DNA from 4 places in the Exiguobacterium sp. s183 genome. Region 3 is predicted to be linked to each of the others. Evidence: riboswitches for the same ligand, from Rfam matches in the RefSeq annotation. Region 3 holds a riboswitch; each other region holds the start of a gene.
The links. A riboswitch is a leader RNA that binds a small molecule or an ion and turns the genes downstream of it on or off. The one in region 3 is predicted to bind thiamine pyrophosphate.
Positions count from the first base shown of each region.

Region 1: another riboswitch for thiamine pyrophosphate. It lies ahead of thiT (energy-coupled thiamine transporter ThiT); the one in region 3 lies ahead of KNP62_RS02725 (Ykof family thiamine-binding protein).
Region 2: another riboswitch for thiamine pyrophosphate. It lies ahead of thiW (energy coupling factor transporter S component ThiW); the one in region 3 lies ahead of KNP62_RS02725 (Ykof family thiamine-binding protein).
Region 4: another riboswitch for thiamine pyrophosphate. It lies ahead of tenA (thiaminase II); the one in region 3 lies ahead of KNP62_RS02725 (Ykof family thiamine-binding protein).

Region 1 is NZ_JACSKN010000001.1:956,693-962,799, forward strand. Features, by position in the region: gene KNP62_RS05115 (DAK2 domain-containing protein) at 1-1,637, opposite strand, end outside; gene KNP62_RS05120 (Asp23/Gls24 family envelope stress response protein) at 1,660-2,022, opposite strand; gene rpmB (50S ribosomal protein L28) at 2,275-2,463, shown strand; gene KNP62_RS05130 (thiamine diphosphokinase) at 2,521-3,108, opposite strand; gene thiT (energy-coupled thiamine transporter ThiT) at 3,105-3,680, opposite strand; TPP riboswitch at 3,754-3,854, opposite strand; gene rpe (ribulose-phosphate 3-epimerase) at 3,875-4,531, opposite strand; gene rsgA (ribosome small subunit-dependent GTPase A) at 4,535-5,422, opposite strand; gene pknB (Stk1 family PASTA domain-containing Ser/Thr kinase) at 5,465-6,107, opposite strand, start outside.
Region 2 is NZ_JACSKN010000002.1:529,632-535,738, forward strand. Features, by position in the region: gene KNP62_RS08240 (DUF58 domain-containing protein) at 1-313, opposite strand, end outside; gene KNP62_RS08245 (AAA family ATPase) at 316-1,236, opposite strand; gene KNP62_RS08250 (hypothetical protein) at 1,331-2,023, shown strand; gene KNP62_RS08255 (hypothetical protein) at 2,097-2,843, shown strand; TPP riboswitch at 2,894-2,992, shown strand; gene thiW (energy coupling factor transporter S component ThiW) at 3,060-3,545, shown strand; gene KNP62_RS08265 (GNAT family N-acetyltransferase) at 3,574-4,050, opposite strand; gene KNP62_RS08270 (VOC family protein) at 4,169-4,591, shown strand; gene KNP62_RS08275 (VOC family protein) at 4,591-4,989, shown strand; gene KNP62_RS08280 (LTA synthase family protein) at 5,077-6,107, shown strand, end outside.
Region 3 is NZ_JACSKN010000001.1:519,069-525,175, forward strand. Features, by position in the region: gene KNP62_RS02705 (class I SAM-dependent methyltransferase) at 391-990, opposite strand; gene KNP62_RS02710 (SMP-30/gluconolactonase/LRE family protein) at 1,139-2,020, shown strand; gene KNP62_RS02715 (hypothetical protein) at 2,033-2,299, shown strand; gene KNP62_RS02720 (GTP-binding protein) at 2,411-3,610, shown strand; TPP riboswitch at 3,670-3,770, shown strand; gene KNP62_RS02725 (Ykof family thiamine-binding protein) at 3,853-4,443, shown strand; gene KNP62_RS02730 (ECF transporter S component) at 4,436-5,011, shown strand; gene KNP62_RS02735 (ABC transporter ATP-binding protein) at 5,004-6,107, shown strand, end outside.
Region 4 is NZ_JACSKN010000002.1:499,443-505,549, reverse strand. Features, by position in the region: gene KNP62_RS08070 (aldehyde dehydrogenase family protein) at 1-383, opposite strand, end outside; gene KNP62_RS08065 (YjjG family noncanonical pyrimidine nucleotidase) at 637-1,314, shown strand; gene KNP62_RS08060 (NUDIX hydrolase) at 1,317-1,766, opposite strand; gene KNP62_RS08055 (pentapeptide repeat-containing protein) at 1,822-2,424, shown strand; gene KNP62_RS08050 (aminoglycoside 6-adenylyltransferase) at 2,421-3,248, shown strand; gene KNP62_RS08045 (hypothetical protein) at 3,300-3,452, shown strand; gene KNP62_RS08040 (ion channel) at 3,460-3,864, opposite strand; TPP riboswitch at 3,992-4,096, shown strand; gene tenA (thiaminase II) at 4,185-4,859, shown strand; gene thiM (hydroxyethylthiazole kinase) at 4,856-5,647, shown strand; gene thiD (bifunctional hydroxymethylpyrimidine kinase/phosphomethylpyrimidine kinase) at 5,644-6,107, shown strand, end outside.

The DNA.
Region 1 (6,107 bases), 440 kb from region 3:
TCGTGTACTTCAATCTCAATCTCATCATTTACAGATTCGATATATGACGTCAACGCTTCCACGTCTGATTCAGATGAGCCTTCACCTGTTAAGATCGTGATGATTTCATCATCTGCTTCGACGAGTACATCGACCAACTTTTTAGCCGCTTCGAGGCTTGACGTCGATGAAGAAACAATTTTCTTCTCTGCGATTGCCATATGCTCGTCTTTCTTGATTTCCACGCCATCGATGCTCGTATCACGAACAGCGTAAGTGACTTGACCAGACTTCACAGTCGCGGCAGCCGCTTTCATCGCTTGTTCGTTCATCTCGACATCCGCCTCTGGGTTGAAGGCGATTGCAGCCGCAAGACCTTGTGGGACCGTCTTCGTCGGGATGACAGAGACGCCGCATGGTGCGACAGACGCCGCTTGCTCAGCAGCCATGATGATGTTTGAGTTGTTCGGGAAGATAAAGACATGTTCCGCATGTGCAGATTCAATCGCCTTGACGATATCTTCTGTCGATGGGTTCATCGTCTGACCGCCTTCGATAACATGTGCCGCCCCAAGCGAACGGAACAATTCACTGACACCTTCACCCATTGCCACCGTTACGATCGCAAATGGTGCTTTTGGCTTCTCGGCCTGTTGAACACCGTGCTGATTTGCGCCGTGTTCTTCTTCAAGGATTGTCGAGTGTTGTTGACGCATGTTCTCGATTTTGACTGCAACGAGTTCACCGAAACGCTGACCTTTCGTGATGACCTCACCTGGAGTCTCGACGTGAACGTGAACTTTTAAGAGTTCTTCGTCCGCGACGACAAGGAGAGAATCTCCTAGTTCTGACAATTCGTTACGGAATGCGTCTTCATTGAACGGCGCATCCTTTAACTTATCGTCTTGGAAACGAACCATGATTTCCGTGCAGTAACCGAATTCAATGTCTTCTGTTGACATGAATCCTTGTGCAGCATGGGCATGATGTTCTGCCTCGATCAACGCATCCATGACAGGTGCATGTGGTTTCTCGAGTTCTTTTCCTTCAAGGCTTGCAAGGAATCCTTCGTAGATGACGAGAAGACCTTGACCGCCTGAGTCGACGACGCCGACTTCTTTTAATACCGGCAACAAGTCCGGTGTACGGTCTAACGATGCTTTCGCTTCTACGATGACACGTTTCATAAATTCAGTGAAATCACTTGTCGACTCTGACGCAAGAAGCGCTTCGTCGGCCGCTTCACGAGCAACCGTCAAAATCGTTCCTTCAACCGGTTTCATAACCGCCTTGTATGCCGTATCGACACCGCGCTTGAGCGCCTCTGCAAAATCAACCGTTGTCAGTTCCGCTTTGCCTTCAACCGCTTTACCGAATCCACGGAACAACTGACTTAAAATAACGCCTGAGTTTCCTCGTGCTCCCATAAGTAGTCCACGAGCAAACTTCGATGACACCTCTGCGATATCTGATGAGTTCATCGCTGCTACTTCTTTCGCACCCGACGTCATCGTCAAGTTCATGTTCGTTCCCGTATCTCCGTCTGGAACCGGGAAGACGTTAAGCGAATCCACATAATCTGCGTTTTGGCTCAAGTTGGCCGCTCCGTTCGCGATCATGTTTGAGAGCGCCAATCCATCTAAACGTTTTAAACCCACACCAAATCCTCCTCCGTTTTCGTCAGTCATTCGTCAGACGAACGCCTTGAACGAATATATTTACCGACGAAACGTTTAATCCTAAAGTTTCTCCAAGCGTATACTTCACTCGGCTCTGCACGTTGTATGCAACTTCAGATACTTTCGTTCCGTAGCTTACAATGATGTGCATGTCGATATGTACGTCTTCGTCTTCTTGACGTACGACGACACCACGTGCATAATTTTCACGTTTTAACAATTCAGCAATGCCGTCTTTCAATTGTGCTTGTGAAGCCATGCCGACCACACCGAAGCATTCCATCGCCGCACCACCTGCGAGTGTCGCGATGACGTCACTTGTGATGTCAATATTGCCATATGTTGTCTTCATTTCAATTGCCATATGGAGTAGCCTCCTTTATTCGGAATGATTCCTAATGTACATTCTACAATAAGTACCTAGTTATTAAAAGAACCTGCTCCAGAAACTCGGTCAATTAACGCGATAACCTCATTCATTATTCAAATCCTTGAGAGTAATGTCAAGTTTTTTTCTTGTCATGGTACGATTTTCTAGTTGCATCGGGAAAAAAGCCGTGCTAATATAAACGAGTGTCTATTAGGACGAACCCACATAAAAAAGGAGGGGAAACGCATGGCACGTAAATGCTACGTAACAGGTAAATCACCTAAATCAGGTAACAACCGTTCGCACGCACTCAACAAGACAAAACGTACTTGGGGTGTAAACGTACAAAAAGTTCGTATTCTCGTTGACGGTAAACCGAAACGCGTTTGGGTTTCAGCTCGCGCACTTAAATCAGGTCTCGTTGAACGCGTATAATACTTATACACGAACGAATAAATCCCAGCGGCATTCGCCGATGGGATTTTTTTTTGCTCATTTTTTGACGATCATGACGAGAACCATCCCTTGATGGACTGTCAATCGGGCAGACGCTTCGGTCCATTCGTTCGAAATGGTCAGCGCCTCCCCGCTCTTGACCTCATGATGGTCGAGTGGATATTTGACACCTTCAATCGAGATCGTGGCCGTCTTCCAAGGCATGAAGGAAAGATAGTGCCCGTCTCGCTTCATAATGACCTCGCTACCTGTTCTCACGAGATAAACCGTTTGACCTTCTCCGTGAAGAACCATCTCCGGATACGCTTCAAGTAAGCCGACGTTCGCAAACGTCATATCGATGCGTCCGCCTAAGCCACCATATACATCCATCCGTGTCGCCCCGCGTTCTCTCGCGAACGCTAGTGCAATCTCTAAGTCCGTCACGTCTTTCTCCGAAGGATAGCGTAGCGCCTCCTCAGGCGGTAGTCCTTTAAACGAATCAAAGTCCCCGACCACGACGTCTGGCATGATCTCTTCATCTAATAATCTTTGATATCCACCATCGACACCGATGACAAAATCGGCATCACGCGGTAAGCCCGAAATGGGTTCCGGACTCGCCGCGACGATCAAAATATTCATTGACGGAGATCCCGTGTCGCCACACGCGTGAAACGTGGTGCTGTCGTGAAGAGGAGCACTAACACGATGGCTGAGATGACAAAGGATGGTGCCATATACGTAGCATTGTAGCCGAGTGAATAGGCGACGACCGGACCTTCTGCATATTCAGCAAAGAAGACAATTCCCGAGATGACGTGCGCCGCGTATCGTAACATCGAACCAAGGAGCGCCCCGAGTACTAAATATGTGGCAAGCGTCTTCGTCGCCCCGTTGCTCGCAGCTTGCTTCACACGCCCCGCGAACACTCCGGCCATTCCGACGAGACCATAAGCGACCGTATAGTCGAGCAGGAATTGTACAGGCGTGAAAATATAGGCACCGAACAAGAGTTGAAGTGTCCCGACGAGGGCACCTGTTGCGAGACCACCTTTTAATCCGTGGCGGAATGCCATCACAAAGATCGGGAGCATCGCTAAACTGATGGATCCCCCTTGTGGCAAACGGTATGGAATGAGCAAATCAAAAATGAGCCCGAGCGCTGCAAACAATGAAATTTCAATGAGCGCTTGTAATTTGAAACGTGATTTCATCTTTCTTCCTCCTTTATTTGGTTGAACGACAAAAAGCAGCATGACGTAAACGCCATGCTGCTTGGATTCGCAACGTGCATTTTCGCCACATCCCTACGTCCGTGTGAACGGAACAGGTTCAAAGGGTTAGCGTATGCCTCTCAGCCACATGATGTGACACCCCTTGCGACTCTATCTTGTTGTTCTATCGTCGATTATACACGAGATGCGCCACGAATGCTATCGATGGCTACTTTATAATCAGGTTGATTATAGATGGCTGATCCCGCAACAAGGACATCAGCCCCTGCGTCGATGCAATGTTTTGCCGTCTCCGCGTTGACACCACCATCGATTTCAATCTCAAAATCAAGCTGACGGTCTTGGCGGAGCTGACTGAGTGCTGAAATTTTCGGTACGACCGATTCGATGAACGCTTGTCCCCCGAACCCTGGGTTGACGGTCATGAGCAATACCATGTCGACGTCCGCAAGCACGTGCTCAATCGTCGAGAGCGGTGTATGCGGGTTCAAGACGACTCCGCATTTTGCGCCAGCCGCTTTGATTTGTTGCAAGACGCGATGCAAATGGTTCGTCGCTTCCACGTGAACGGTCACGATGTCCGCTCCCGCTTTCACGAAGTCTTCGACATAGCGTTCCGGTTGGTCAATCATCAAATGCACATCGAGGACCATGTCTGATTTTTTACGCAAGCTTGCGAGGACCGGCAGACCAATCGAGATGTTCGGCACGAACTGTCCGTCCATGACGTCAAAATGGATATAGTCCGCTCCCGCTTCTTGGACAGCTTTCACTTCCGCCTCCAAATTGGCAAAGTCGGCCGCTAAAATAGATGGTGCAATTTTAATCATCTGTCAATACCTCCGTTTTCGATCGTTTAACTCTTCCATAAAGGTAACATAATTCTCGTATCGTGTTGAAGCGATTTCACCATTTTCAACGGCTTGTTTGATGGCACATCCCGGTTCATTCAGATGAGCACATCCACGGAACTTACAATCGTCATGGCGTTCCACGAAATCAGGGAAGCACCATCTGAGTTCATCTGCCTCAAGTTCTTGCGGAAACTCCAAGCTTGAAAATCCAGGTGTGTCGGCAACAAGACCATCCGCTAATTGAATCAACGTCACGTGACGCGTCGTATGCTTTCCTCGACCGAGTGATTTAGAGATTTCCCCTGTCGCCAACTCGAGCTCTGGCGCGACGGCGTTAAGTAACGAACTTTTTCCGACACCGGTCTGACCGGCGAAGACGCTCGTCTTCCCTTTGAAGAGACCGCGCACTTCATCCACTCCGTGAGCATGCTCCGTCGATGTCTCAATCACGTCATACCCGATGGCGCGATAACGTGCAATCGCTTCTTGTATCGGCTCGACTTCATGTTTATCGAGCAAGTCCATCTTCGTCAAGACGATGATTGGATGAATTTGCTTTGACTCGATGAGGACGAGGAAACGGTCGAGCAAATGATACGAAAACGCCGGTTCTTTTACTGAAAAGAGGAGGAACGCCTGATCGATATTGGCAATCGGCGGGCGAACGAGGTGGTTTTGACGCTCTTCCACCTCTAAAATATAGCCGGTCCCATCTTCTTGATCTTGAATCACCACATCATCGCCGACGACCGGTGAGATGTTGCGTTTTCGAAAGTTTCCTCTGGCCCGACAACGAATCTCTTGATTCGTCTCGGTCATCACATCGTAAAACCCGCCTTGAAGGCGAATGATTGTTCCTTTCATTATGACTACCTCCTTTAAAAAAGAGGTGACGACACCGTCACCTCTTTATTGTGCCTCTTCAGCTTGTGCATATGTGACTGAATCTGTTCGGACAATCTCACCATCGACTTCAATCGTCGCCGTCCCAACTTCGTCAGGGGCAATGACGAGCGTATACGAATACGTTGTCGTCTCTGTGATTTGATCACGAAGCACCTCAATCTCACCGCGTGCGTCAACCGTACGAATCACGACTTCGACCGTCTTCGGTTTCTTGTCTTTGTCCGGTTGCTCGACTTCCACGGTCACTTCACGTTCAATTGAAATATCAGTCGGTTCAACGCCTTCCGATACGATGACCGTGAGCTCCGTTCCCGGGTCGACTGCTGTCCCGGCTGTCGGAAGTTGACGGATGATTTGACCTTTTGGAACACTTGTCGAAAATTCATCCCGCTTCACGATTTTCAATTTGTTCTGTTCAGCATAAATGGATGCTTCGTCGAACGTATATCCAGCAAGGTTCGATAGTTCCACTTTGTTGCTTCCTGTCGACACGACGAGTGTGACCGTCACCTCTGAAGGAACGACCTCTTCACCTGGGTCGACCGATTGCGAAATCACGTCTCCACTATTCACCGTTTCGGAAGCTTCTGTTGTGATTTCAAGGTCGCTGAATGCCAAGTCTTTCAACATACGTTCGGCAGCAGTT
Region 2 (6,107 bases), on a different contig from region 3:
TAAGCGTTGTACTAGATTTCATGCGAACGCGAACGGGAAGCCCGAGTCGTTCGACGGTTTCACTTCCGTCTAGCATCACCTGCACTTCCGTCTCATCCCCAACAAAGAGAAGAGATTCGTGTGTATGTATATGAAGACGAAGGGCTCGCTCTAACTGTTTCCGCGTCCGTTCGAAGAACCAGACGATGCCCGCAAGTAAACAAAGCGCATACCCGACAATCTCCATGTACGGGACAAATACGAGAATCACTCCGGCGAATCCGTAGACCGGGATCCATTGTTTCTGTAGGGCGTTATGTGTCGAGAACGTCATCATCAACCCTCGACCGGAACAGAAACGGTGTCTAAGATGTAACGGATGATGTCCTGTTTCGTCGATTTGATGCCTCCTTCAAGCGTCAACGTCAGGCGATGTGCCAATACATAAGGTGCCACGGCTTTCACATCTTCCGGAATGACATACAATCGATCGTTCAGATAGGCATAACTTTGAGACGCTCGCATGAGCGCGATGGCTCCTCGTGGACTGACACCAACCTCGACAGATTGGTGTTCTCGTGTCGCATGGACGAGCCCGAGTAAATAATCGAGGACGTCATCTTGAATCGATACTTGCTTCACTTCTTCTTGTGCGCGGCGTAACTCGTCTAACGTCGCGACCGCCTCCACGATTTTCCGTGTTTGACGCATGACTTGTAAGAGGAGCTCCCGCTCTTCCGCGACATCAGGGTAACCGACCGGAATCGAAATGAGGAAGCGGTCGAGCTGTGCATCCGGTAACGAAAACGTCCCGGCCGATTCGATCGGGTTTTGCGTCGCAATGACGAAGAATGGTTTTGGCATCGGATACGTCTCTCCCCCGATGGAGACTTGCCGTTCTTCCATCGCCTCGAGCAAGGCGGACTGCGTTCGTGGAACCGCTCGGTTGATTTCATCGATCAAGACGATATTCGCAAAGATTGGTCCTTGTCGATGCTCGAACGTCTGGGTCTGCATGTTGAAATAATCTGCGCCAATCACGTCAGACGGTAACAAATCGGCCGTGAACTGAATCCGGGAAAACGCGCCGTCAAAGCTAGTTGCAATCGTCTTGGCCAGTAACGTTTTCCCCGTTCCTGGCACATCTTCTAACAAAATGTGTCCTTCCGCGAGTAACGCCGTACAACAGAGGCGTACGACATCCTCTTTTCCTAAATACACCTCGTTCAACTGTTTGATGACCTGCTCCATGCCCATATGACGACCTCCATTTTTTGTCTTACTCAAACTTTACCTTTTTATGGTAAGATAAACAACAAATAGTCTGAACATTCAAAAAGGAGGTATCCTCTTGCGCTGGACGAACAAGTTTCTTCTCCTGATTGCCACCACACTCCTTGGTACGTTCACGATGATAGTGGTTGCAACGAGTGTATTCGAGTGGCTCTATAATCCGGAAACGATCCCCGTCGAGGAAAATAACAGTCCTCCGACTGATCTCTTATCGGATGAAGATGATGGAATTTTAATTGGTGAATCCAAAGCAGATTACCCATTTAAATTGGACCCCCAAAAAGGAAAGCATAACTTTTTTGAGAGAATCACGGAATCTGGAGAATCTACACGACGAAATCTCGGGTTATTCGGCGCTTTGCTTGCGCTCGGTTGCCTGTCCTTTTATATCTATCGAAAACGGAAGCAACGTTTGGCGCGCGCACGAGATCATGCTGATTCAAACGCAGACCCGCTTGTCGAATCGCTACAACGCGAAAACGCTTCGTCCGTTTCGACGCTCACAGCGTTCACGAACGTCCCGATTCGTGATGCACTGATCACATTCAACCAATCTCTCGTACCAGCCAAGCGATTGCGTGCTCATGAGACACTGCAAGAGTGGTTCCAACGCATCGATTTACCGATGAACCCGTCCGTTTATCATGCGGTTCGCTACGGCACCTCATCAGGTGTGACGATTTCTGAAGAAGATACGCTTCACTTTAAGAGCACACTCGATCACTATACGACCCATCCTCACCCCGAGTGAGAATGTGCACAGGTTCTACTTTTCATTCATGAATGATAAAATGGTGGAAAATGTCAGTTAAGGGGATGAAATCATGAGACGATGGGTGATGTTCGGATTAGGTGCACTTTTACTGACGGGTTGTACGGATACAGATACGGTGGCAGACAATCCGATCCCAATCGAATCAACCGATGAACCCATCACCGAATGGACACGTGAAGACTTTAAAGACGTTTATGACCAATATGAACAAACACAACCACTCCTCGCTGCGCTCGAGCAACAAGGCATCAAACCGTTCCGCGAGACGTTTGAACGCGTCATCATTGCCGGAAACGGGCTTGAGCACACATATGCAGATATTTATCCGTTCAAACTCGATGATGGGACGTATGCCACGGTATTCGACAGTCAGGACGGAACGGTAATCAATGGATCTGAGTCGGTCGCACCACTCTTTTGGCAAGAGGAGTCTTTCCTTCAATACGTCGAAGAGATTGAAAATCGAAAATTCGGAACAAGTGCCCCTCCTACCGACGTCGTCCTAACGCAGGATGAATTTCAATCCGTCTATGACCGTCACGCGTACACGTCAGCCCTCCTCGTCGAACTCGATGAAGCGGGTGTCGAACTTTCAAGAGAACCAATCGACGATGTGATTATCGCCGGGAATGGCGTGACCGAAGTCACTGCCGACTTGTTCGTGTTCGATGTCGAAGGTGGATATGCCATCGTATACGATCAAGATGGAGAAATTTTAAAAGGTCCCGAATCCATCTCACCGCTCTTTTGGAACGAGAAGGACTATGAGGACCTGTTAGCCAAGTATGAAGGATAATTTCATGAACCCTCCCGATTTCAGATAGCTATGTTATACTCAAACCAATAAACGACCACTAGGGGAGCCCTCGGGCTGAGACGGCATTTGCCGGACCCTTTGAACCTGATCTGGCTCATACCAGCGTAGGGAAGTGGCTTGGGATACGTCTCTGTATGTCCACGCCATTTTTCCGTCTGGAAACGTGGCGTTTTTATTTTTGAAAGGAGACTATTCATGCGTATTCAACAACTCACTTGGATGGCGATGCTCGTCGCCATCGCCGTCGTTGGCTCAATGTTCATCTCGATTCCCACAGGTGTCGCCCGCGCTTATCCGATTCAGCATATGGTGAACGTGATTGCCGCAGTCACCGTCGGCCCAATCGGAGCCGTTCTCGTCGCATTCGTGACCGGACTCATTCGCGTCATGACCGGCACAGGGTCACTTCTCGCGTTCCCCGGTGGCATGATTGGTGCATTTCTTGCTGGTATGTTCTTCGTTCGCACGAATCGCGTCTATGCTGCCGCTCTCGGAGAAATCATCGGAACTGGTGTCATCGCCTCGTTGATTGCCGTCCCGTATGCGAAACTGTTGATGGGTTCGACGTTCGGTGCCTTCTTCTTCGTCCCAGCGTTCCTTGCCTCTAGTTTGACGGGTGCGCTTCTCGGTTGGCTCGTCTTATCACGCGTCAAACAGTTGCGACCGAGCATACTCAAATAACGTATTTTGATTTAGGAATCCGACCGACTCATGACGGTCGGTTTTTTGTGTGATAGACCCAGATTGCTTCGCCGTTCGATTCATCGATTAAGCCGCTGTCGACAAAGCCGTTCTTTGCATAAAATCGTTTCGCGACTTCATTCTCTTGATGGAGGCTCAGGATGATATCATCCACATCGTACTCTGTCTGGATAAATGCCACTGCGATGCGTAGACACTTCGTCCCGACGCCTTTCCCCTGTTTGTGTTGATCCATCATGAAACGATCGAGCCACACATACCGTTCTGTCTGGTTTTCTGCTCCGACCATCATGAAGCCCACCGGTTGCGCACCGTCATAAAATGCATAGCTTTTCCAATTATATTTCGTATCCTCGACCATCTCTTGAAGCGACTCGGCATTCGTCTCGATGAATCGGGACTGTTTCTCGTCCACTGTCAGAGCAATGATTGCCTCTCGATTGAGTGCATCAATCGGTTGAATCGTGATTTCATTTCCTTTCATGCTTTCACCTCATTGATTTTCTCTCTCTTTCATACGCTTTCTCCCGTAAAAAGTTTCTTCCCCCGTATCTTCGAGATCATGCATTCGCTACACTAATAAGAGAAAAGGAGGTTATCACATGTTCCGAATCGGAAGTATCTTCATTCCCGTATCAGATGTAGAACAGTCCCTACACTGGTATACAACTTATTTTAATGCCAAAGAAATTGGTCGCTGGGAAGGAGGCATCGGTTTGTGTCTACCAGACGGTTCGACTCAGCTCGGATTGATCCAAACCTCGTCACCGCAACCCACAACGTTCAAAGATGCGTCAGGACAAGCCCATGTCTATTTCAACGTCATTTGTGAAGACATCCAGTTCGCGTATCAATCGTTCGAACAAGCAGGGTTGATTGCGACACCGCTTCACGATTTCGGAGGCATGTCTTGCTTTGACGTAGTGGACCCGGATGGACATACGATCAGTCTTATCTCGGAAGATGTGACTTCCCCGTTCCATCGCGATCGCGTGAACAACCTACAAACGAAAGGAAAGTCTTAATGAAACAAATTCACCATATCTGTATCCAAACACCAGATTATGCCGCATCGAAGTCATTTTACGAAGCACTCGGTTTTGAACTCGTCCAAGAATCGCCAAACTTCCATACGCGTGACTTCAATAGTTGGCTCAAGCTCGGGGATTTTTATATCGAGCTCCAGACTGCTAAAACGGATGAAACGTTACAAGACTACTCGAAACATACGGCCGGTCCCGTTCATTTCGCCCTCTATGTGGATGATCTCGAAGCGGAAGTCGCACGACTCGAACAGCTAGGCGTCACGTTCTTGCCGAAGCACGGTGGCAACATCTATTTCGTCGTCGACGGTCATTTAAGTAAATTGAAAGCACCGGAAGGAACCATCATCGAACTGCGTGATACGTTTCTGATTAACTGAGGCCCTGTGCCTCTTTTTTGTTGGACACATCTTCACGTTTCCCTCACTCGTCTCATCGGGAATGGGTATGAAAAGGATGTGTTGTTCATGATCAAATATCTCGATTATTGGAGCTACTTGTCACTCTCTCTGGCAAAGCTCTTCTTTTTTAGCTGGTTGACCGCGACGGCGTTCGACTTCTCGTTTTTCCTCATCAATTTGGCGACGATTCTGCTCCTGACGAGCTGGGCACTTGCCGTGTCTTACCCGATTCGCCGATGGATTTTATACGTTTCTCTGTTCCTGCATAGTACCCTACTCGTCTCGGACGTCTGGTACTATCGCTATTTTGAAGACTTATTATCTGTCGCCTTACTGTCTGATATCGGACAGATGGGAGATGTCGGGGGTGGCTTCTTGACGCTCATCCGCCCGATTGATGCGTTCTTCTTCATCGACCTCATTATTTACGGTTTAATTTTACGTTACATCAAACGGCATCCTGTCCGTGAAGCGAAGCGGAACGGAAGACGATTGGCGCTCGCCGGCTTCACTCTCGGATTTCTTCTCTTCACGATTCCGCTCACCCTCAGTTATCAGCGCGGGGAAAAATGGATTGCAGACGACCCAATCTCGAATATGCGTGAATATTATCATCTCGGTTTTTGGGGCTATCACGCGATGGATGTCGCCCGAGGCGTCGAACGTGCCATGGGATGGAACGAAGCCCTGACAGACGAGGAGCGTTCTCAAATCAAAGCACTCTCTTATCAGGAATTAAGTGCCCCGAGTCCGGATACGAACGTCATCGTCCTACAACTCGAATCGTTCCAAACTTCCGTCATCGATCAACGCATCAATGGACAGGAATTGACACCGAACTTAAATCGATTGCGACGTGACATGCTCTATTTCCCGAACGTGTATCATCAGACGCATGAGGGGCGGACGTCCGATGCGGAGTTCATCGTGAACACGTCACTCTACCCTGTCAAATCCGGTTCGGTGTACACACGTTTCCCGGGAAATCAATTCAGCGCGCTCTCTCAGTCCTTAAACGAGGCCGGCTATGATACGGCAGCCATGCACTCCTTCCGTAAAGACTTTTGGAATCGGGATGATTTTTATGACAACATCGG
Region 3 (6,107 bases):
TACCACAATCCAAAGTGACTTAAAATCAACATAGGGGATACAAGTCTACTTCATCGTTAAATTAAAACATCTTGTATACGTTTCGACGTCGAAACGTATACAAGATGTTTTTAGTTGTCGCTTATAAAATAGACTCAACTTTTCTTCGTTATATAAACTGAGGAAGAGCACAGCGCTATTTTTAAAGCGTATATAGAGTAAGAACGACCGTATACAAATATGTCAGGCGCAGAATTAATCGCCTAAAGCCCTTATTTTCATTGACGAACACAAACAGCGGAATATAAAAGAGATGACCCCGGGGTAATACTGGAGCCATCTGATTGCCGTATAGAGTTCGAGTTACTCAGTCCATAAAACTGGGCTCGTTTAAACGAAAAGGCCGTTCGTTTACCATTTTTGCCCGACATATTGAATCACAGCAGATTCGCCGTGATGGAGCGTGCCTTCTTCTCGCCAGACGACCGTCTCATGTAAGAGGAGCGGTACGAAATCGTCCTCTAGTTGGTGGAACATCTCTTCGGTGTAAAGAAGTGCGGCGTCGTTTGGTCCACCTGTCCCGTAAGCGAGTTGATGTGTAGCGTAGACTTCACTCAGAAACAAACCACCAGGTCGAAGCGTTTGTTGGATACCCGCAAACACTTTTTTTCTGACGTGTGGAAGGAAGTGGCCAAAGATACAGATGACCATGTCATACGCCTCGTTTGGCCAATCGGCTTCATTCAAATCGATTTGTTTCGTCTGAATGGATACGTTTCGTGACGTCGCCAAGCGCTTCGCTTTGGCGATCCCTGCTATAGAAGTGTCCCATATCTCGACTTCAAAGCCGAGCGTGGCGAGCCATACCGCGTTTCGACCTTCGCCCTCAGCGATGGCCAATACATGTTTTCTTTCAGGTTGATGAAACGTGACCCATTCGCGTAAAAATTCGTTTGGCTCGGTCCCATACACATACTCTTCCGAACTAAATCGTTTATCCCATTTCGACAAGCCATTCACTCCCTCGCTACGTTTCTTTCACTATAGCAAAACGAACGGACGACGGTGAAAATCCATCACGATTTTCTGGATTCATGCATAGTCCCGATGCGAGAGGGGAATAGATTTCTGAACTAATGGATAGAGTGGAGGCTAAGTGATGGAGAAAGTAGATGCGTCGTTGTGGATTCGTGTACGAAATACGCTTGGTGAAGGTCCGTGTTGGGATGCCGAGCTGAAGCGGTTTTATTGGGTAGATATCGAAGGCCATACATTGTGGTGGTATGATGAGCGAGAAGACGAAATCTCGTCGTTTGAAGTCGGGAAACAAGTCGGTTTCGTCATTCCAAAAGTGACGGATGGCGTTGTCCTCGGTTTGAAGGACGGCATTTATGAATGGGATGAGATTAATCGGGACTTGAAGAAGATTGTCGAGTTGGATGATCCGGACGGTCAATTGCGGTTCAATGACGGAAAAGCCGATCCATACGGTCGAATCTTCGCCGGAACGCTTCATCTCGAAGACAAAGAGAATCAAGCGACATTATATCGTGTCGATCGGGATGGTACGACGACGACACTCATGGATGAGCTCACACTTTCGAACGGGTTGACGTGGTCTCCTGACCATTCCGTTTTTTATCATATCGATACACCGACTGAAAAAATTTGGAAATATGATTTTGATTTGAAGTCAGGAACGCTCTCAAACGGAGAGGTCGTCATTGATTTTTCCGAGGAAGAAGGTTTTCCTGACGGGATGACGTCCGATTCTGAAGGCTGCCTATGGATTGCACATTTTGCTGGTGGACGAGTGTCACGTTGGGACCCGTCAACAGGTGTGAAACTATTGGAAGTGCATGTTCCTGCGCCGAATGTCACCTCATGCGCCTTTATCGGGGATGGGCTGAATCGATTAGCCATCACGACGGCTCGTGAAGGAATGGATGAAGAAGCGCTTGCCGAATATCCGGATGCAGGATCGGTATTTATCGTCGACACAGAAGTGAAAGGGATGCCATTGTATCGTTTCGGTCGCTGAGGAGGAAATACGATGGTGAAACGACTGTTGGTTCGAGCAGGTATTGGGTTCGCAATTGCAGCAGCAGTTAAGATGGGGATTCAAAAGATCCAAGAAAACCGAGCACGTGAAGAAGACCATTCGTACCTCGACCCGAAGTGGGATGAGGTGCCGAGCGTCGATGCAGACAAAGACGAGGATGAAGTCGGATTGACTCAACTCGACTCGATTTATCGGGCTGAATGGCAGGCGAACGCTTATCCGCGTTCAGAGGCAGAACGAAGAGCGTTGGAAGAATGATTATACTTTCTTCGAAAACACGTCCGTGTGGCGTGTTTTTTTGTTGACAAAAAGATGTTACCATTCCATTATATAAAAAGTAATCATTACGATTTAAATGGAGGATAAATCATGAAAAGAATTCCAATTACATTACTCTCGGGGTATCTTGGTAGCGGCAAGACGACGCTGCTTAACCACATCTTACATAACCGAGATCAAAAGAAATATGCCGTCATCGTGAACGATATGGGTGAACTGAATATCGATGAGAAGTTGATCGAGCAGGGAGGATTCTCCCGGACCGATGAAAAATTAGTCGAACTTTCGAACGGATGTATCTGTTGCACGCTTCGCGAAGATTTGTTGACAGCCGTCTATGATTTAACGAAAGATCGCGACCTCGATGGCATCATCATCGAGTCTTCTGGTATCTCTGAACCGATTCCCGTTGCACAGACGTTCACGTATGCTGACGACGCGCTCGGAATCGATTTGACGAAACGTGTCTATATCGATGCGATGGTCACCGTCGTTGATGCGTACCGCTTCTTCAAAGATTTCAATTCCGGTGAATCGCTTATGGAACGTCAACAAGCCGTCGATACAGGTGACGTACGTGAAGTCGTCGACCTTCTCGTCGACCAAGTCGAGTTTGCGGACATCATCGTATTGAACAAGGCGGACAGGGTATCTGAAGAAGAACTGCAGGAAATGAAGGGATTACTGAAAACGCTCAATCCGAGTGCTAAGTTGTTGACGTCGACCTACTCGAATGTGGTGTTAGACGACCTGCTTGACGTCCGGTTGTTCGATTTTGACCAAGCGATGCGCGCTGCAGGTTGGATTCAAGAACTCGAGTCGGAAGAACATACGCCGGAAACAGAAGAGTATGGCATCAGTTCGTTCGTTTACCGTCGGCGTCGACCATTCCATCCTGAGCGTTTGATGAATTGGATGGAACATTACCCTGAAGAAATCGTTCGTGCCAAAGGTTTCTTGTGGATTGCGACACGAAACGACCTTGCTTGTCTGTTTTCACAAGCTGGATATGCATCAACGCTCGAACATGCGGGGCGCTGGTTAGCGACACTTCCGCAGAGCGAACGAGAGGCTATGTTTGCAACAGAACCTGAACTGCGCGAAGACTACATCGAACCGTACGGAGACCGACAGAACGAGTTGGTCCTCATCGGTCAACGAATGGACCGGGAGACTGTCGAGCGTTCACTTGACGCATTTTTGTTGACGGATGAGGAGATGGAAACATCGTGGGATACGCTCCATGACCCGCTCCCTGGTACGGGTCAATACGTCACCTATTCAGATTGACCGTTTACAAAGCTTCGAAACATCGCTATACTGTGACTGCATAAGTAACCGCATATCAATGACTGCACTAGGGGTGCTTCGGCTGAGATGTGAGCATGGCTCCGATCCCTTATAACTCGATCCAGGTAATACTGGCGTGAGGAAGTGCGGCACTTTCTCTATGCAAGTTTGTATAGATTTTGTTGCTGCATTCTCATGAATGCGGCTTTTTTTATGCAAACACATTTAGAGGGGGAAAAAGAATGAATGAATCATGTGGTACGAGTCCGATTGTCGGGTTTCGATTCACACTAAGCCCGATGACAGACGATTTTGTCGGGACAATCAAAGGTGCACTAAAACGAACGGATCTGTCAGGTGTGTGGAGACATACGGATGACGTGTCGACGGTCATCCGTGGACGAGTCGAGCATGTGTTTGACGTCGCTCGAACGGTCTTGAGTCTTGCTTCCGAGGAAGGGAAGCACGTCTCGATGAGCGGAACATTCTCTGTCGGTTGTCCGGGAGATTCAACGGGAGATGAGGCTCTCGAGGCACCGAGCGAACCATCAAACGGTGCATCAAGAGACCAGTACGTGTCCTCGCAGTTCGCACTGTATCCGATGGGTGCTGACAATTACATGGAGCTTATCTATGAGGAAATCGAGCAAGCAAAACAGGCTGGTGTCTATAACGAGTCGATGCATTATGCATCAGGCGTCCATGGGAACTTAGATGACGTGTTCTCGTACTATGAGGCGGCTTTTAAGCGGGCGCGCGAAAAGAACCGACATGTTGTCATGACGGTGACGTTCAGCGTAAATAGTCCGTCACATGGAGGGCGACATGCTTAAATCGTGGAAATTGAAAGAAGTCGTCCTTGTCTCCGTATTATCTGTTGTCTTCGCGGTCGTCTATTTATTGTTCGTTCATATCGGTAACTTGTGGGCAGGGTTGATCGGACCCATCGCCTATGAATGGATCTTCGGTATCTGGTTCATCGTGTCAATCATCTCGGCGTACATCATCCGGAAGCCGGGTGCGGCCTTCATCTCGGAGGTGATGGCAGCGACGATTGAAATGTTGATTGGGAATGCAATCGGACCGCGCATCATCTTGGTCGGCATCGTCCAAGGTCTTGGGGCGGAAGCTGTCTTTGCGATGACAGGTTATCGTCGATATGAGCTTTGGGTTCTCATGCTAGCAGGATTTGGCTCGGCCGTCACGAGTTTCGTATACACTTACTTCATGAGCGGATTTGCGATGCTCGAACCAGAATATGTGGCGACGATGTTCGGGCTGAGAGCCGTCAGTGGGATGGTCATCGCTGGAATCGGTGGGAAGTTGCTCAGTGACCTATTGCTGAAGACAGGATCACTTCGCGGTTATGCGATTTCACGAAGTGGGAACGTCCATGGTTGAGACAGAGTCACTTCATTTTCGATTCCCAGAGAGTTCTGAGGCGATTCTTGAAGACGTGACCGTTTCAATCCGTCAAGGTCGTACGATTCTTAGTGGGGCGAGCGGGAGCGGGAAGTCGACACTTCTTGCGCTATTCAACCGTCTCTATCCGGAGAATTGTGACGGAATCCTTGATGGTAGACTCGAACTACTTGGACGATCATACGACGACTATGCACCTGGCGAGATCAATCAGCAGGTCGCAACGGTGTTTCAAGACCCGGATACGCAATTTGTCATGGAGCGGGTGGAAGAAGAACTGATTTTCACACTTGAGAACTTGTCGACACCTGTCTCAGACATCGAACAACGCGTGACGGAAATCCTCGAATCGTTACAGTTGAGTGATTATCGAAACCGCAAAATTGATTCGTTGTCAGGCGGACAGAAACAGCGGATCGCTGTCGCTTGCGCTTTAGTCGGAAGGCCTCAGTGGCTACTGCTCGATGAACCGTTGACGCATCTAGACCCAGTGACCGCGCAAGAATTTGTAAAATGGCTCGACAAAATGAAAGATCTGAATGTCATTGTCGTCGAGCATCGTCCTCATCTATGGGGAGATTACTTTGACTGGCATATTGAGTTAGAGCGAGGGTGTGTCGTTAGGAATGAATCATTCCGTCCGGTCGAGGATTTTGCATTTGTGAAGTCGAACGCGTCACTCTCAGCTATTCAACGCTACAAGGTTAATGAGGTCAGACGTGATTCGTTTCAGCTCAACGAGACGGTGCTCCACGTCCGAGCTGGAGAAGTGATTGCCGTTCTCGGACCGAATGGGAGCGGGAAGTCGACATTTTTAAGAAGCATAACCGAACACGATCATCGGGTCGGACTCGTGCCACAATCACCAGAACATCTATTTTTTATGAACTCCGTTGAGCGAGAGTTGCAGTTTGGTCACGAAACATCAATTGAGACCGTGTTATCTGACATGGAGCTTCATAATCAGAGATTCCTCCATCCGTTATCCCTTAGCCATGGTCAAAAACGGAGGCTCGCAGTTGGAATTCAGTCGCTATCAAATAAGCAATTGCTTGCATTCGATGAACCGACTGCA
Region 4 (6,107 bases), on a different contig from region 3:
GAAGGTTTGATGAGTCCGTCCATACGGAATGGGAATGTCGCGGCTTCTTTGATGATAGCCATCGATGCGGCAAATTCGCCTTCTGCCTTGATTCGTGTACTGCCAGACTCTTTCACGAGCCAATCGACGATGAGTTCCTTGTTGTCCATCGTCACCTGGGCAAACTTCTCGATCAATTCCCGTCGTGCTTGCGGAAGCATGTCAGCCCAGTCCGTTTGAGACGCTTTGGCTGCTTCATAAGCACGATTCAAATCATCTTCATCCGCTGATTGAATCGAGAACAGTGTTTCGTTCGAGAACGGATTGACGTTGTCGATCGACTTCTCACTTGATCCGCTTACCCACTCACCATTGATGTACATTTTCGTAAAATCTGTATGCATGTAGAACACTCCTTTGTTTTTCTTCACCATAGGAAGTATTCACTTATTTTATAAAAATAAACATCTTAATCGGTCGAGTGATTAGGTTTGAAGCATGACGTTTGGGACAGATGAGGGAAGCGGAGAGGTCTGTTAGCAAGAGTAGAAACATACCATTACTAGAACTCAAGTGTGGGTTCGTCCATCACCACTCCTTTTGAAGTTCCTGATTACTTCCTGTACAGTTAGACGAAGAGAGGGGTTAGAAAGAAACATGAAACGATATGAAGCGATTTTATTTGATATTGATGACACATTGTTAGATTTTAAGCAAAGTGAGCACGTTGCCTTAGAACAATTACTCGCCTCCTACAATGTCCAGATGACGGATGAAGTGAAGGCGCGGTATGTCGACATTAACAGCGGCCTATGGCGCGCATTTGAGCGCGGCGAAGTAGACCGTGAAGAAGTACTCGTCGGTCGTCACACGAAACTGTTCGATTCGCTCGGACTCACGGTCGACGGTCCGCAGGTCGAACAGCAGTATCGGGACTACTTACATGCAGGCGTACACATGGTCGACGGCGCGTTAGAGATTGTCCAAACGCTGAGCGCGGACTATCCGCTCTATATCGTCACAAACGGTGTGACGGAGACACAATTCAAACGGTTAGAGTCATCGGGACTATTGCCGTACTTCCAAGACGTCTTCGTATCGGATGCGACCGGCTCGCAAAAACCGATGAAGCCGTTCTTTGACTACGTCTTTGATCGAATCCCGAACGTAAAGCCAGAGAAGGGCTTAATCATTGGCGACTCAGTCACGGCAGACATCGCCGGTGGGCGGATGTACGGCCTAGATACATGTTGGTTCAATCCGAATGAAGTGGCCGCGACGATGGAGTCGACGTACGAGATTCGACATTTAAACGAGTTGAAATCGCTTCTCTAAGTTCAAGCCGGATTTAGTGAATGAGACGGCAAACGATTCGGTAGTTGTGCGAGTACTTCTGGATAGAGCGTGACCTCTCGAAGACGGTCAAGTTTTTGCCAACGATAGATGAGGTGGTCTCCTTCAGGTCCGTAAAAGTCTCCTTCTTGGAGCGGGAGGTCACCGTCTACATAAAAGTACAGTCCAATCTCATGAAACGGTTGGTCGTTGTAGGTAAACAAGTTCTCGTGGACGAAGGCGAACGTGGTATCGGTCACGCGCATATCCAATTCTTCATGTAGCTCGCGCGCGAGGGCGGTTGCGGCTTCTTCACCGAGCGTCACGCGACCACCAGGCAGTGCCCAAAAGTCATCCCGGATATTTCGGTGAATCAATACGTGTCCGTCTTTCACGAAAATACCGGCGACGCGGTAATTGAAGACGCCTTGTTCAGTCGGGAATACGAGGTCCATCTATATCACTTCCAATCTTTGTCATATGTTCTAGTATACCTGAAGGAGGGATATTATGTTTCAACCATATACGCAATATCGAGACGAAGATTTCCGCGACGTGACACTCCGTGACGAAGAGCTGTCACACGTCACGTTCGAGAATTGTCGCTTCACATACGTCGATGCGACGGAACTACAAACGGAGCGCTGTCAGTTCATCAACTGTGATTTTACCGATTCGAAATGGAATGCGTCCCGTCATGTCGGCAGCTCATTTTTGAACTGTCAGTTCCATGGTGCCAATTTGTTCACGAGTGAGTTTGAGCAATGTAAAATGACGGGGTCTTCCTTTGAGGAGAGTCAGTTTGAGGGCGTCCATGTAACAGAAGGGGACTGGTCATTCGTCAACCTTCGTCACGTGTCACTCAAGAAAATGGATTGGACCCACGTTCGTATGGTTGAGGCGGACCTATACGGTGCCGATTTGACCGAGACGGTTTGGCATCAGGCGGACTTGTCACGAGCGACACTTCAACATGCGGTGTGCCGTGGTGCTGACTTCAGAGGGGCACTTGTCGACGGGGTTGATTTTTCAAACGTGACGTTACAACAAACAAAACTAGACGCGATGCAGGCAATCCAAGTCGCGCGCTCATTGGGGGCGATTATAGAATGAAACCGGAACAAATTATTGAACAGTTGATTGCGTTCGCGAAAGAACGTGAATACATCCGAACGGTCGTCTTGAACGGCTCGCTCGTCAATCCGAATGTACAAGCGGACGCGTATCAGGATGTCGACCTCACTTTTTACGTAGAAGATGTAAAAGCGGTTGCGACCGATCGCTCATGGATCGATATGTTTGGAGAAGTCTTGATCATGCAGACACCTGAAACGTCTGATCCCGAACGACATGTGGCATTTTTGGTGCAGTATGTAGACGGACATCGTATTGATTTGACGATTCGAAGCATCGAGCAACTTGAAGAGATGCTCGAAGCCGATTCGCTCAGTCAGATCGTGTTCGACCGAGATCATCATCCGAGTGTGACACCGTCAGACAACACATACCGTGTGACACGCCCGTCTGTTGACGAGTATGCGGCTTGTTGGAATGAGTTTTGGTGGGTGTCACTCTATGTTATCAAAGGAATCAAACGACACCAGGTGTTATACGCGCTCGATCATCTCGACATCATGCGAAATATGCTCCGTCAGATGATGCAATGGAATATCGGCTATGCGACGGAATTCTCAGTAAATCTCGGAAAGTCTGGCGACGGGATGCGAGAGCATTTACCGGAAGAGTTGTGGGAGATGCTCACGGCGACGTATGCCTTGGCTGAGCTGAGCGCTATTGAAGACACGCATGACCGCCTGCAATCACTCTTCTTCTTTTGCGCGCAGCGTGTCGCGGAACAAGGTGATTTCGTCTTCCGGGAAGAAGAAGCCAGACGCGTCCGTGCCGCATGTGCAACACTTCGACATTCGAACGATTAATGAGGCCGTGAGCCGGGAAACGCTCCTTATAGAGAAAGGAGCGTTTTTTACATGAATCCATATACGACATTTATTGCTCTTCTAGTCGGAAGTCTTGTCCTCTTTGTCGGCATTCGCTTAAAAAAATGGCCAATCATTTTGGTTGCGATGCTCCCCCTTGGTCTCGTCGCATTTAATATGTTCTTACTCATCACGGGGCGCTAGGACATGTTCACTTGTCTTTTTGATACATCGATTTGATGAAGAAGGCACTCGGTAACAAAATGCCGATGGCGCCTTCGATGATGGCGAATAATCGGGTCAAACCAATCGGCAACAAATCACCAAATCCGATTGATAATAAAGTGACCCCGCTGAAATACAGGAGGTTTTCCCAAGTCGGTTCAACGGCATTCATGGATTCGAGTGAAGTCACAAGAATGACTGAATCACGAGATAAAGCATAATAAATCAATGTGAATCCTAACATGACACCAAGTAGGCTAACGAACAACTGAGCGAACAATCTCCCGTCAAATCCTGTTTGCTTGTACGTTTGACGTTTGAAAAACCAAAACACGTTCAAACTGATGAAGAGTAATGCAATGGTTAATAAAATCGTATTCAATCCGGACACATCCTTTTCATGTAAATGAGTTCATTTATCCATTCCCTAAGCGAAGGATGAGAAACGGGAGAGGAAAAGGTTTTCAATTGGTAAAAAGATTGATAGAATGTGGTCGAAGACGACTGAATTTCATAATGTTTGCCACTAGGGGAGTCGCGTCACGCGGCTGAGATGGACAAGGTCCAGACCCTTCGAACCTGATCTAGTTCACGCTAGCGTAGGGAAGTGGGCGAGACGACTCATATGGCTTCACCTAGATATGACTGTTCGAGACGCCGCTTCCGTTATGGGAGGCGGCGTCTTTTTATCTGTTATAAGGGGGAGTTACTATGAAATTTACAGATCACCTACGTCAGGAAGCGGATGGATTGTTTGAAGCAAGCTTTCATCATCCGTTCGTCCGTTCACTCGGAGAAGGAACGCTCGATGAGAAAAAGTTTAGACATTACGTCATGCAAGACTCGTATTACTTGAATCAATTCTCAAAAGTGCAGGCCAAAGGGGCGACGCTTGCACCGACGATGGAACTATCGAGTCGCTTTTTGACGCATGCGTTGCACACGATTGAGGCGGAACTCTCACTTCATCGTGAGTTCTTTACGATGCTCAACGTGACGGATGTTGAACTGGCGACATTTGAACCGGCACCAACCGCTTATGCGTATGCCCTTCATATGCAACAGGCAGGGCCGACTCTCGGTGACGTATTGGCGTCAATTCTTCCGTGTTATTGGGTGTATTACGAAATCGGTGAACGTTTAAAAGATAAACGACCTGACCATCCGATTTATTCAGCTTGGATTGCGACGTACGGTTCGGAGTGGTTCCGTGAGTTGGTGGAAGAACAGATTGATCGGTTGGATGAATTGGCTGGACAAGCGACAGAAGAAGAACGGCTTCGTTACACAAAACTCTTCTTGAAGAGTTGCTATTACGAAGTCGCCTTCTGGGAAATGGCATGGACGCTCGAATCATGGTCGTTGTCACAGGAGGTCAACCAATGAGACAGGAGATTTGGAGTGAGATTCGAAAACAATCGCCATTGATCCACAACATCACAAACACGGTTGTGGCCAATTTTTCGGCGAATGGACTGCTCGCCATCGGTGCTTCTCCGGTGATGGCAGACGCGATTGAAGAAGTGGCAGAGATGACATTTGTGAGCGATGCGCTCGTGTTAAACATCGGGACACTCGGTACGATGACTGAGGCGACGATGATTCGTGCGGGACAAGCGGCGAACGAAGCGGGATGCCCGATTGTACTTGATCCGGTTGGAGTCGGGGCGACGTCGTTCCGCCGGGATGTCGTCGAACGCATTTTGCGTCACGTCCGTGTCACGGTCATTCGGGGAAATGCAGGAGAAATTGCGACATTGATAGGTGTCGATTGGGTAGCGCGAGGTGTCGATGCAGGTGACGGAGCATGTGAACCGCGACAATTGGCGCTTGAAGCGGCGAAACGATACGGATGCGTCGTGGCCGTAACTGGAAAAGAAGACGTGGTCAGCGACGGGAGTGTCGTCATGGAAGTACGAGGTGGAACAAAACGGATGACCGAGACGACCGGTACGGGATGCTTGCTTAGTGCGGTCGTCGGGGCTTGTCTTGCGGTTGAAAAGAGCGCGCTCAAGGCGACGGTGACAGCTATATCAGGTTATGCCTATTGTGGAGAATTGGCGAGTGAACACGCAGAAGGACCGGGAGATTTTCCTATTCATTTTTTAAATGCACTCCATCAATTGACGCAATATACAATCCCGACGAATCGAATCGAGGTGTCGACCTCATGAGACCACAAGTCTTGACGATTGCAGGATCTGATTCAGGGGGCGGCGCTGGTATTCAGGCCGATTTAAAAACATTTCAAGAGCTCGGTGCGTTCGGGACGAGTGTGTTGACCGCGGTTACGGCTCAAAACACACTAGGTGTGCATGGGATTGAAGCGATTTCCCCGGAAATGATCACTCGGCAAATCGATGCAGTGGCCAATGACTTTCAGATTACAGCATGCAAGACTGGCATGTTGGTAGATGCGGAGCGAATTGAAGCGGTAGCCGCAGCACTTGAACGTCATCGTTTCCACCACGTCGTCGTCGATCCTGTCATGGTGGCGAAAGGGGGCGCTTCTTTGTTGCAAGATAGCGCGGTCGAGGCACTTCGGACGAAGCTGTTGCCATATGCGACGGTCGTGACGCCAAATATCCCTGAGGCAGAGGTATTGGCCGGAATCGAGATTCGAACGGAGGCAGA